One region of the Gordonia sp. SL306 genome, then DNA from elsewhere that is predicted to be linked to it. Evidence: riboswitches for the same ligand, from Rfam matches in the RefSeq annotation. Region 1 holds a riboswitch; the other holds the start of a gene.

Evidence for each region. Region 1 has a riboswitch for cobalamin ahead of OVA31_RS18800 (FecCD family ABC transporter permease). Riboswitches for the same ligand answer to the same signal wherever they lie in the genome.
Region 2: it holds a riboswitch for cobalamin, as region 1 does, so the genes downstream of both, cobN (cobaltochelatase subunit CobN) here and OVA31_RS18800 (FecCD family ABC transporter permease) in region 1, are expected to answer to the same signal.

Annotation. Positions count from the first base shown of each region.
Region 1 is NZ_CP113063.1:4,105,421-4,109,200, forward strand. It holds gene OVA31_RS18790 (PepSY-associated TM helix domain-containing protein) at 1-715, opposite strand, end outside; gene OVA31_RS18795 (hypothetical protein) at 835-1,362, opposite strand; cobalamin riboswitch at 1,408-1,623, shown strand; gene OVA31_RS18800 (FecCD family ABC transporter permease) at 1,713-2,750, shown strand; gene OVA31_RS18805 (ABC transporter ATP-binding protein) at 2,750-3,526, shown strand; gene OVA31_RS18810 (ABC transporter substrate-binding protein) at 3,523-3,780, shown strand, end outside.
Region 2 is NZ_CP113063.1:5,032,453-5,036,232, forward strand. It holds gene OVA31_RS23065 (precorrin-8X methylmutase) at 1-397, opposite strand, end outside; gene OVA31_RS23070 (precorrin-3B synthase) at 410-1,570, opposite strand; cobalamin riboswitch at 1,610-1,746, shown strand; gene cobN (cobaltochelatase subunit CobN) at 1,806-3,780, shown strand, end outside.

The sequences.
Region 1 (3,780 bases):
TCCCCACGACGATCCAGACCCCAACGGCACCATGCCAGTTCAGTGTGCGGGCGCGACCCGTGGTGGAGCGGTCGACGCTGATCAGCCGAGCCGTCCGGTCCCGCCTCATGCGTCGATACCGCGCAATCCACAGTGCAAGACCCGCAAGTGCGATCACCCACAGCCACGACGCCGCGAGTTCGCTGTACAGGCGGCCCGGTTCTCCGAGGTGGAGGTGTCGATGCAGCTGGCTGATCCAGGTTCGAAGCGGCAGCGCTGCGGCGCTCCCGTAACTCACCAGTTCGCCGACCGGGCGCGCGGTGGCGGGATCGACGAAGACCGCCATCCGCTCCGATTCTCCCAGCGACGGGTCATCGAACAGCACGCGCGTGGTGTCGCCCGGCGCGGCTGCCGGGCGTACCGCGGACAAGGCGAGGTCCGGTCGGGCGGCCATCGCCGCGCGGATCTGATCGGCGACGGGCCGGGCCGGACCCGTGCTGTCGGTGTGTAGTTGCTCGCGGTAGACGACCTTCTCGAGTCCGGGTGCCAGTGCGTAGAGCCCTCCGCTGACAACCGCGACGATCAGAAACGGTGCGATCAGGATGCCGGCATAGAAATGGAGTCGTCGCACCAATGGCGCCCAGCCGTTGTGGCGCCCACCGGGCGGGCGACCGGCCGGGTCGGTAGGTGGCGAGGAGTCGAGCGGCTGACGGGGTGGTTCTTGGGTGAGGGACACGGAGGTCCGCCTTTCGGGAGCTGGACGCGACGCCCGACAGATGACGTCGTGCGCATACGCGAAGAGCCGACCGCCGCACGTGGTCGACACGCGAGCAGGTCAGCGAGGGTGAGGAATGGTCACATCGCCGAGAGCGGGGGACCCCGGGTGCCCACGGGGCGGACACACCTGCGGCCGGGTCGCAGGCGGTCGTCGGTCGCGGGCAGCACGCTCCAGGACGTCGCGACGTCCACCGGTACCGAGATGAGCGTGAGAACGGTCCGGATCACCACCGACAGAGCGGCTATCACAGCGGTCTCCAGACCGATCGCCAGAGCGACCGCCACCACGGTGGCGACGATGTGAAAGGTCGCCATCGAGGGAGTCATCAGGGTGGCGTGGTGATGAGACAGAGCGGCGAGTGCGAGGTGACCCACGAGCTGTCCGCCGACGAGCATGCCGACGAGGCCCGGCCACCCGGCGCGCTGCGGGGAGACGGCGGATGCGGTCCAGCCGAGCCCCGCACACACCGCGACCAGAAGCGTGAGAGCCGTGGAGTCGGGCAACCCGCCACCCGCGGCTGCGTGCGCGATGATCGAGGTGACCCCCGACGACGCACCGACGACGCAACCCCGAACCTGGTCGAGGGTGCGGGCCTGCGGGTGCATGGCCCGCATCCTATGACGGCACTGCGCCGCTGATCGAGTCGGCTGCTAAGTTCGTGCTGCGTCGGTCTCGCGTCCGGTTCGTCCGGATCGAGCGCAAGAGGGAATCTGGTGAGAATCCAGAGCTGCCCCGCAGCGGTGACCGGAAACGACAGCGGCCAGGAGCACTGGGTCAGCGATGACCTGGGAAGCGGCCGTCAGTAGGTGGCACGAACCGTGCCGTGTCCGGGAGTCCGAAGACCTGCCGACGTGACCGCGGCGGCGTGCCGTGGTCGACATCGACTCCGTGGGACATGGTCGGTGCCGCCGGTCTGTCGGCGTCGCCGTGTGCCCTGGGTATCTGACGAGGTGCGATGACCGGGCAGTGGTGGCGCGTGAATGTGTTGAGCGGACTGTGCGTGTCGGGGCTTCTGGTCGTCTCCGTGCTCGGGCTCGTCTTCGGTACGGCACACGTCCCGTGGCGTGATGCCGTCGGATACGTCTGGGCCGACCTGATCGGCGGAGTGGTCTCCGCAGGTGATGCCGCCGATTACCGGATCATCGTCGATTCGCGGCTCCCTCGCGTTCTCACCGGTGCCCTGGTCGGCGCGGGTTTGAGCACCGTCGGCCTCGTCGTGCAGGCGATGGTTCGCAACGCGCTGGCCGATCCGTACGTGCTGGGCATCTCGTCGGGAGCGTCGGTGGGTGCCACCGCGGTGGTGCTGTTCGGGGTCTTCGCCGGGGCGGGCATCTATGCGCTGCCGACGGCGGCATTCCTGGGCGCGTTGATCGCCACCGTCGTCGTATTCGCCATCGCACGATCGGCCGGTGGTCTCACTCCGCTGCGGCTCGTGCTCACCGGGACCGCTCTGGGCTACGGATTCTCGGCATTGACAACGGTGCTGGTCTTCCTCGCGCCCGCCGGGGATGCCGCTCGTAGCGTGATGTTCTGGTTGCTGGGCAGTCTCGCCGCGACGAGCTGGCGCTCCGTGTGGCTCGTCGCAGTCGTGGTGCTGATCGGGCTCGCGGTCGTCGCCGGACTCGCCCGGCAGCTCAACGCCCTCGCGATGGGCGATGAGGTGTCGGCGTCACTCGGGTTGCGCGCCTCGCGATTTCGCATGCTCCTGTTCGTGGTGGCCGCACTCATGACCGGTGTCATGGTCTCGGTGTGCGGCGCGATCGGGTTCGTCGGGCTGGTGGTGCCGCATGTGGCCCGTCTCTTGGTGGGGTCCGACCATCGCCGTCTGGTGGTGGTGACACCGCTCATCGGCGCGGTGTTCCTCGTCGCCGCGGATCTGCTGGCCCGAACCCTCGTCCCCCCACAGGAACTCCCGCTCGGCGCGATCACGGCAGCGGTCGGCGTGCCAGTCTTCCTGCTCCTGATGCGTCGTCGCGGCACGGAGGCGGTGTGATGCGAGAGGTCGACTACGACCAGGTCGGTGTCGAGATCGGACACACGACGATCCTGCGCGACGTGACCGTCCATGCGCCGCGGGGCAGTTTTCTGGGGATCATCGGCCCCAACGGCAGCGGTAAGTCGACGATGCTTCGTTGCCTGTATCGTGCGCTCGATCCGACCAAAGGTCGGGTGCGGGTGGGGGACCGGGACGTCGCGTCGATCAGCATGCGGGACAACGCTCGTCAGGTCGCCGCCCTGACCCAGCGGATCGCACTCGACTTCGACTTCACGGCCGCCGAGGTGGTCGCGACAGGTCGACTGCCGCATCGGTCGCTGACGACGTCGACTGTCCGCCGCGATCGCGAGATCTGTGTCCAGGCGATGAGCGACGCGGGCGTCACCCATCTCGTCGACCGAGCCTTCACCTCGCTCTCCGGTGGTGAGGCGCAACGGGTCCTGATCGCCCGGGCATTCGCGCAGGAGCCGGAGGTCCTGGTGCTCGACGAACCGACGAACCACCTCGATGTCCGACATCAGTACGCGGTACTGCGCGCGGCGCGCGACCGAGAGGTGACCGTCGTCGCGGCGTTGCACGATCTGAACATCGCCGCGCAATTCTGCGACCGGCTCGTGGTGCTCGCGCACGGTCGGGTCGCGGCCACCGGCACACCGCGCGAGGTCCTCACACCTGCTGCGATCCACCGCTTCTTCGGTATCGGCAGCCATGTGTTCGACCACCCACGACTGAACGTGCCACAGGTCATCTTCGATGAGAAGGAAGCGGAATGAGAACGAGATCGGTGATCGTCTGCCTCGCGGCACTGCTGGTGTTGTCGGGTTGTGGGGCGCAGGTGGAGGAGGCCGCGCCGGAGTCCGGCAGCGCAGCTGTGACCGTGCAGAACTGCCGAGTACCTCTGACCGTGCCCGGACGCCCCGACCGGGTGGTGACCAACGACACCGGCATCACCGAGATCATGTTCGCGCTCGGTCTGTCCGACCGGATGGTGGGCTACACCTCCTACGCCGGCAAAGAACGGGACATC
Region 2 (3,780 bases), 930 kb from region 1:
TCGCCACCACTGCTCCGTCGAGATGAGGACGCCAGAACTCTAGCGCGGCAGCCGTTCTGGTGGTGCCGAGGCGTTCAGCGAGTGCAGGTAGCGACGGTTCGGAGAGGTGGCAACGTACGACGTTGTCGGCGGGCAGACGTTTACGGGTGACCCCCGCGGCCACCATCGAGGCATCGCAGAGAATCGGTGCACCCGTTCCGAGTGCCGCACGGGCGGCCTGCACGACACCCTCGGTGGCCGCCACGTCCTCGGTGAGGTCGGTCTGCCCGCAGGCGTGGATCATGCGCACCACCACCTGCGCCACGTCGGGTGCGAAGGCCGTCAGATCCGACTCGGCACGGATCGTGGCAAAGGACTGGCGATAGATCGCGGCGCCGTCACGCAGGTAGTCGCTCATGGTGCGGCCAGCCTATCGACGGTGCGTCACGTACCCACCGTCGGGAGTCGCCTCGACACTGCGATGGGGACCGCTGGGGGAGCCGCATCGACGGCCGCACCCCACCCAGTGTTCGCGCTCGGTCACCGGTTCACCGTCCCGGATCCGTACCAGCAGATCCTCGCGGACCGGGGCCAGCGACTTTGCGCATCCCGGGGCTCCGACACAGCAGCTGACCGTGGCCCAGGGGGAGCCGGCGTCGAAGATCAGGCCCATCGGCGCCAGGACCCGCACCACCGTCTCGGCGACACCTTCGTCCAGATCGCAGATGAGGATCTCGCGGTCGGGGGTCACGACGATCGGTGCCTGCACGGCGGCCACGAACTCGGCGAGCCGCGCGGGCAGGCGGCCGAGCTCGACGACGGCGCCGAGCAGTACACGGCCGTCGTCCTGGTCGAACCAGCCGACGATCGGGTCGGCAGGCCCCGGGTCGGGACCTCCGACGGCCGGCGCCAGCCGCGCGCGAACCCGGTCGTCGAGCTCGGTTCGCTGCGCCTCGGTGAGATCGCTGACCCGCCACGCACCGGGGCAGATGGCGATCATGTCCGTGGCGACGGCCAGGAGTTCCGCGCTGATCGCGTCGTCGCCGCGGGCCGAGCCGAGGGCTGTGCCGCCCACCAGCACGTCGACGACGATCTCGCCGGACCCATCGGCCGACCGGACGATCGCACAGGCATCGGGTTCCCGGCGCGCGATGTCGCCGCGGCCGTCGTCGAGGCCGAAGAGGAAACGGCCGGAGAGCGCCGCCGACACCTCGGCCGCCTGCAGCCGGTCGTCGAGCAGATCCGCGAGCGGCCGCACGTCGGCGATGCCGCCGATCCGGCCGGTCAATGCACTGACCTCGATGTTGCGGACCTTGTCGTGCGTCGAGCTCGGGGCAAGCCCTGCCTCGACGACCGCGTCCGCCACCGCATCGACATCGGTGAGTCCGCGCAACTGGAGATTGGCCCGCGCCGTCAACTCGAGATATCCGTCGCCGTGCGCGGTCGCGGCCTGGGCGAGGAGTTCGAGCTGAGCGGGCCGAATACGCCCGCCCGGGAGCCGCACCCGGGCAACCGCGCCGTCGGCGGCGGCGTGGGTGCTGAACACGCCGGGACAGCGGTCGGTGGCATCGCGCCGGACAGCTTCGGTCACCTCTCCCAGGGTAGGCCCCCGCCGCAGGGCCGCGACGCCCGCGCTGACTAGGCTGAACGCACCGAGGAGCGGCAGAAGCCGGTGCAAATCCGACGCGGTCGCGCCACTGTGACGGTGTTCGCCGGTAGACGACCGAGGACACCGAAGCCAGACCTGCGCTCCGGTAACCCCCGACACGCACGACAGACGGCACCACCGACGACACACCGGGCGCGCCATCCCGGCGAGGAGAACCATGATCCTGCTGCTCTCGACCTCCGACACCGACCTCATCACGGCAGCGGCCTCCGACGCCGACTTCTCCGGCGCCAACCCGTCGCGCATCCTGGTCGACGACATCGGCCCGCTGGCCGCGGACGCCGACATCGTCGTCGTGCGCATCCTGGGTGGCACACGGGCCTGGGAGGACGGGCTCGCCGCGGTGGCGGCGACCGGCAAACCGCTGGTGGTCTGTTCCGGCGAACAGCAGCCCGACCCCGACCTGATGGCGCACTCGACCGTGCCGGCAGGCGTGGTCGCCGAGGCGCACAACTATCTCGCGGCGGGTGGCGTGGAGAACGTCGTCAACCTCCACAACTTCCTGTCCGACACCGTTCTGCTGACCGGTCTCGGCTTCGATCCGCCGCAGCAGACCCCGGCGTGGGGTGTGCTCGAGCGCCCGGCGCAGGCCGCCGTCACCTCTGCTCCCACCATTGCCGTCCTCTACTACCGCGCACAGCACCTCGCCGGCAACACCCGCTACGTCGAGGCGCTCTGCGCGGCGATCGAAGATCGCGGCGGGCGCGCTCTGCCGATCTACTGCGCGTCGCTGCGCACCGCGCCCGACGATCTCATCGAATTACTGGGTACCGCCGATGCGCTCGTGGTGACCGTCCTCGCCGCCGGCGGCGCCACACCGGCGACGGCATCGGCCGGTGGCGACGACGACGCGTGGAACATCGAACGGCTCGCTGCGCTCGACGTCCCGATTCTGCAGGGCTTGTGTCTCACCGGTTCCCGCGCCGACTGGGCGGCGACCGACGACGGCCTCTCGCCCCTGGACGTGGCCACGCAGGTGGCCGTACCCGAGTTCGACGGGCGCATCATCACGGTGCCGTTCTCGTTCAAGGAGTTCGACGAGAACGGCCTGCCCTGGTATCAGCCGGATCCGGAACGCTGCGCCCGGGTGGCCGGGATCGCGATGGCACACGCCCGATTGCGACGTACTCCTCCGTCGGATCGTCGTGTCGCACTGATGCTTTCGGCGTACCCGACCAAGCACGCCAGGATCGGCAATGCCGTCGGGCTCGACACCCCGCGAAGTCTGCTCCACCTCCTGGTCGCGTTGCGGGCAGCCGGCTACGACATCGGACCAGACGCCGGTCCGGACGCGATACCCGGACTGGCCGAAGAGGATTCCGATGCCCTCATCCATGCCATCGTCGAGACGGGCGGGCAGGACCCGGACTGGCTGACCGAGGAGACGCTGGCGGCCAGCCCGATCCGCGTCGCCGCCGACGACTACCGCCGATGGTTCGCAACGCTGCCCGACGACCTGCGGAGCTCCGTCGAACAGCATTGGGGAGCTGCGCCGGGTGATCTGTTCGTGGACCGGTCGTCACGCCCCGACGGCGAGATCGTGGTGTCCGCCATGCGCTTCGGCAACATCACCCTCATGGTGCAGCCGCCGCGCGGGTTCGGCGAGAACCCGGTCGCGATCTATCACGATCCCGATCTGCCTCCGTCGCACCATTATCTGGCGTCCTACCGCTGGTTGACCGGTCGCGGTGCCGGTGTCGCCGACATCGACGGGTTCGGCGCCGACGCGATCGTGCACGTCGGCAAGCATGGCAATCTCGAGTGGCTGCCCGGCAAGACCCTCGGGATGTCGGCCGCGTGCGGTACCGACGCCGCTCTCGGCGACGTCCCGCTGATCTATCCGTTCCTGGTGAACGATCCGGGGGAGGGCACGCAGGCCAAAAGGCGTGCCCACGCGGTGCTCGTCGACCATCTCATCCCTCCGATGGCGCGCGCCGAGTCCTATGGCGACATCGCCCGGCTCGAGCAACTGCTCGACGAGCACGCCAACATCTCCGCGCTCGACCCCGCCAAGCTGCCCGCGATCCGTCAGCAGATCTGGACGTTGCTGACCGCCGCCAAGATGGACCACGACCTCGGGCTGTCCGAACGTCCCGACGAGGACGTCTTCGACGACATGCTGCTGCACGTCG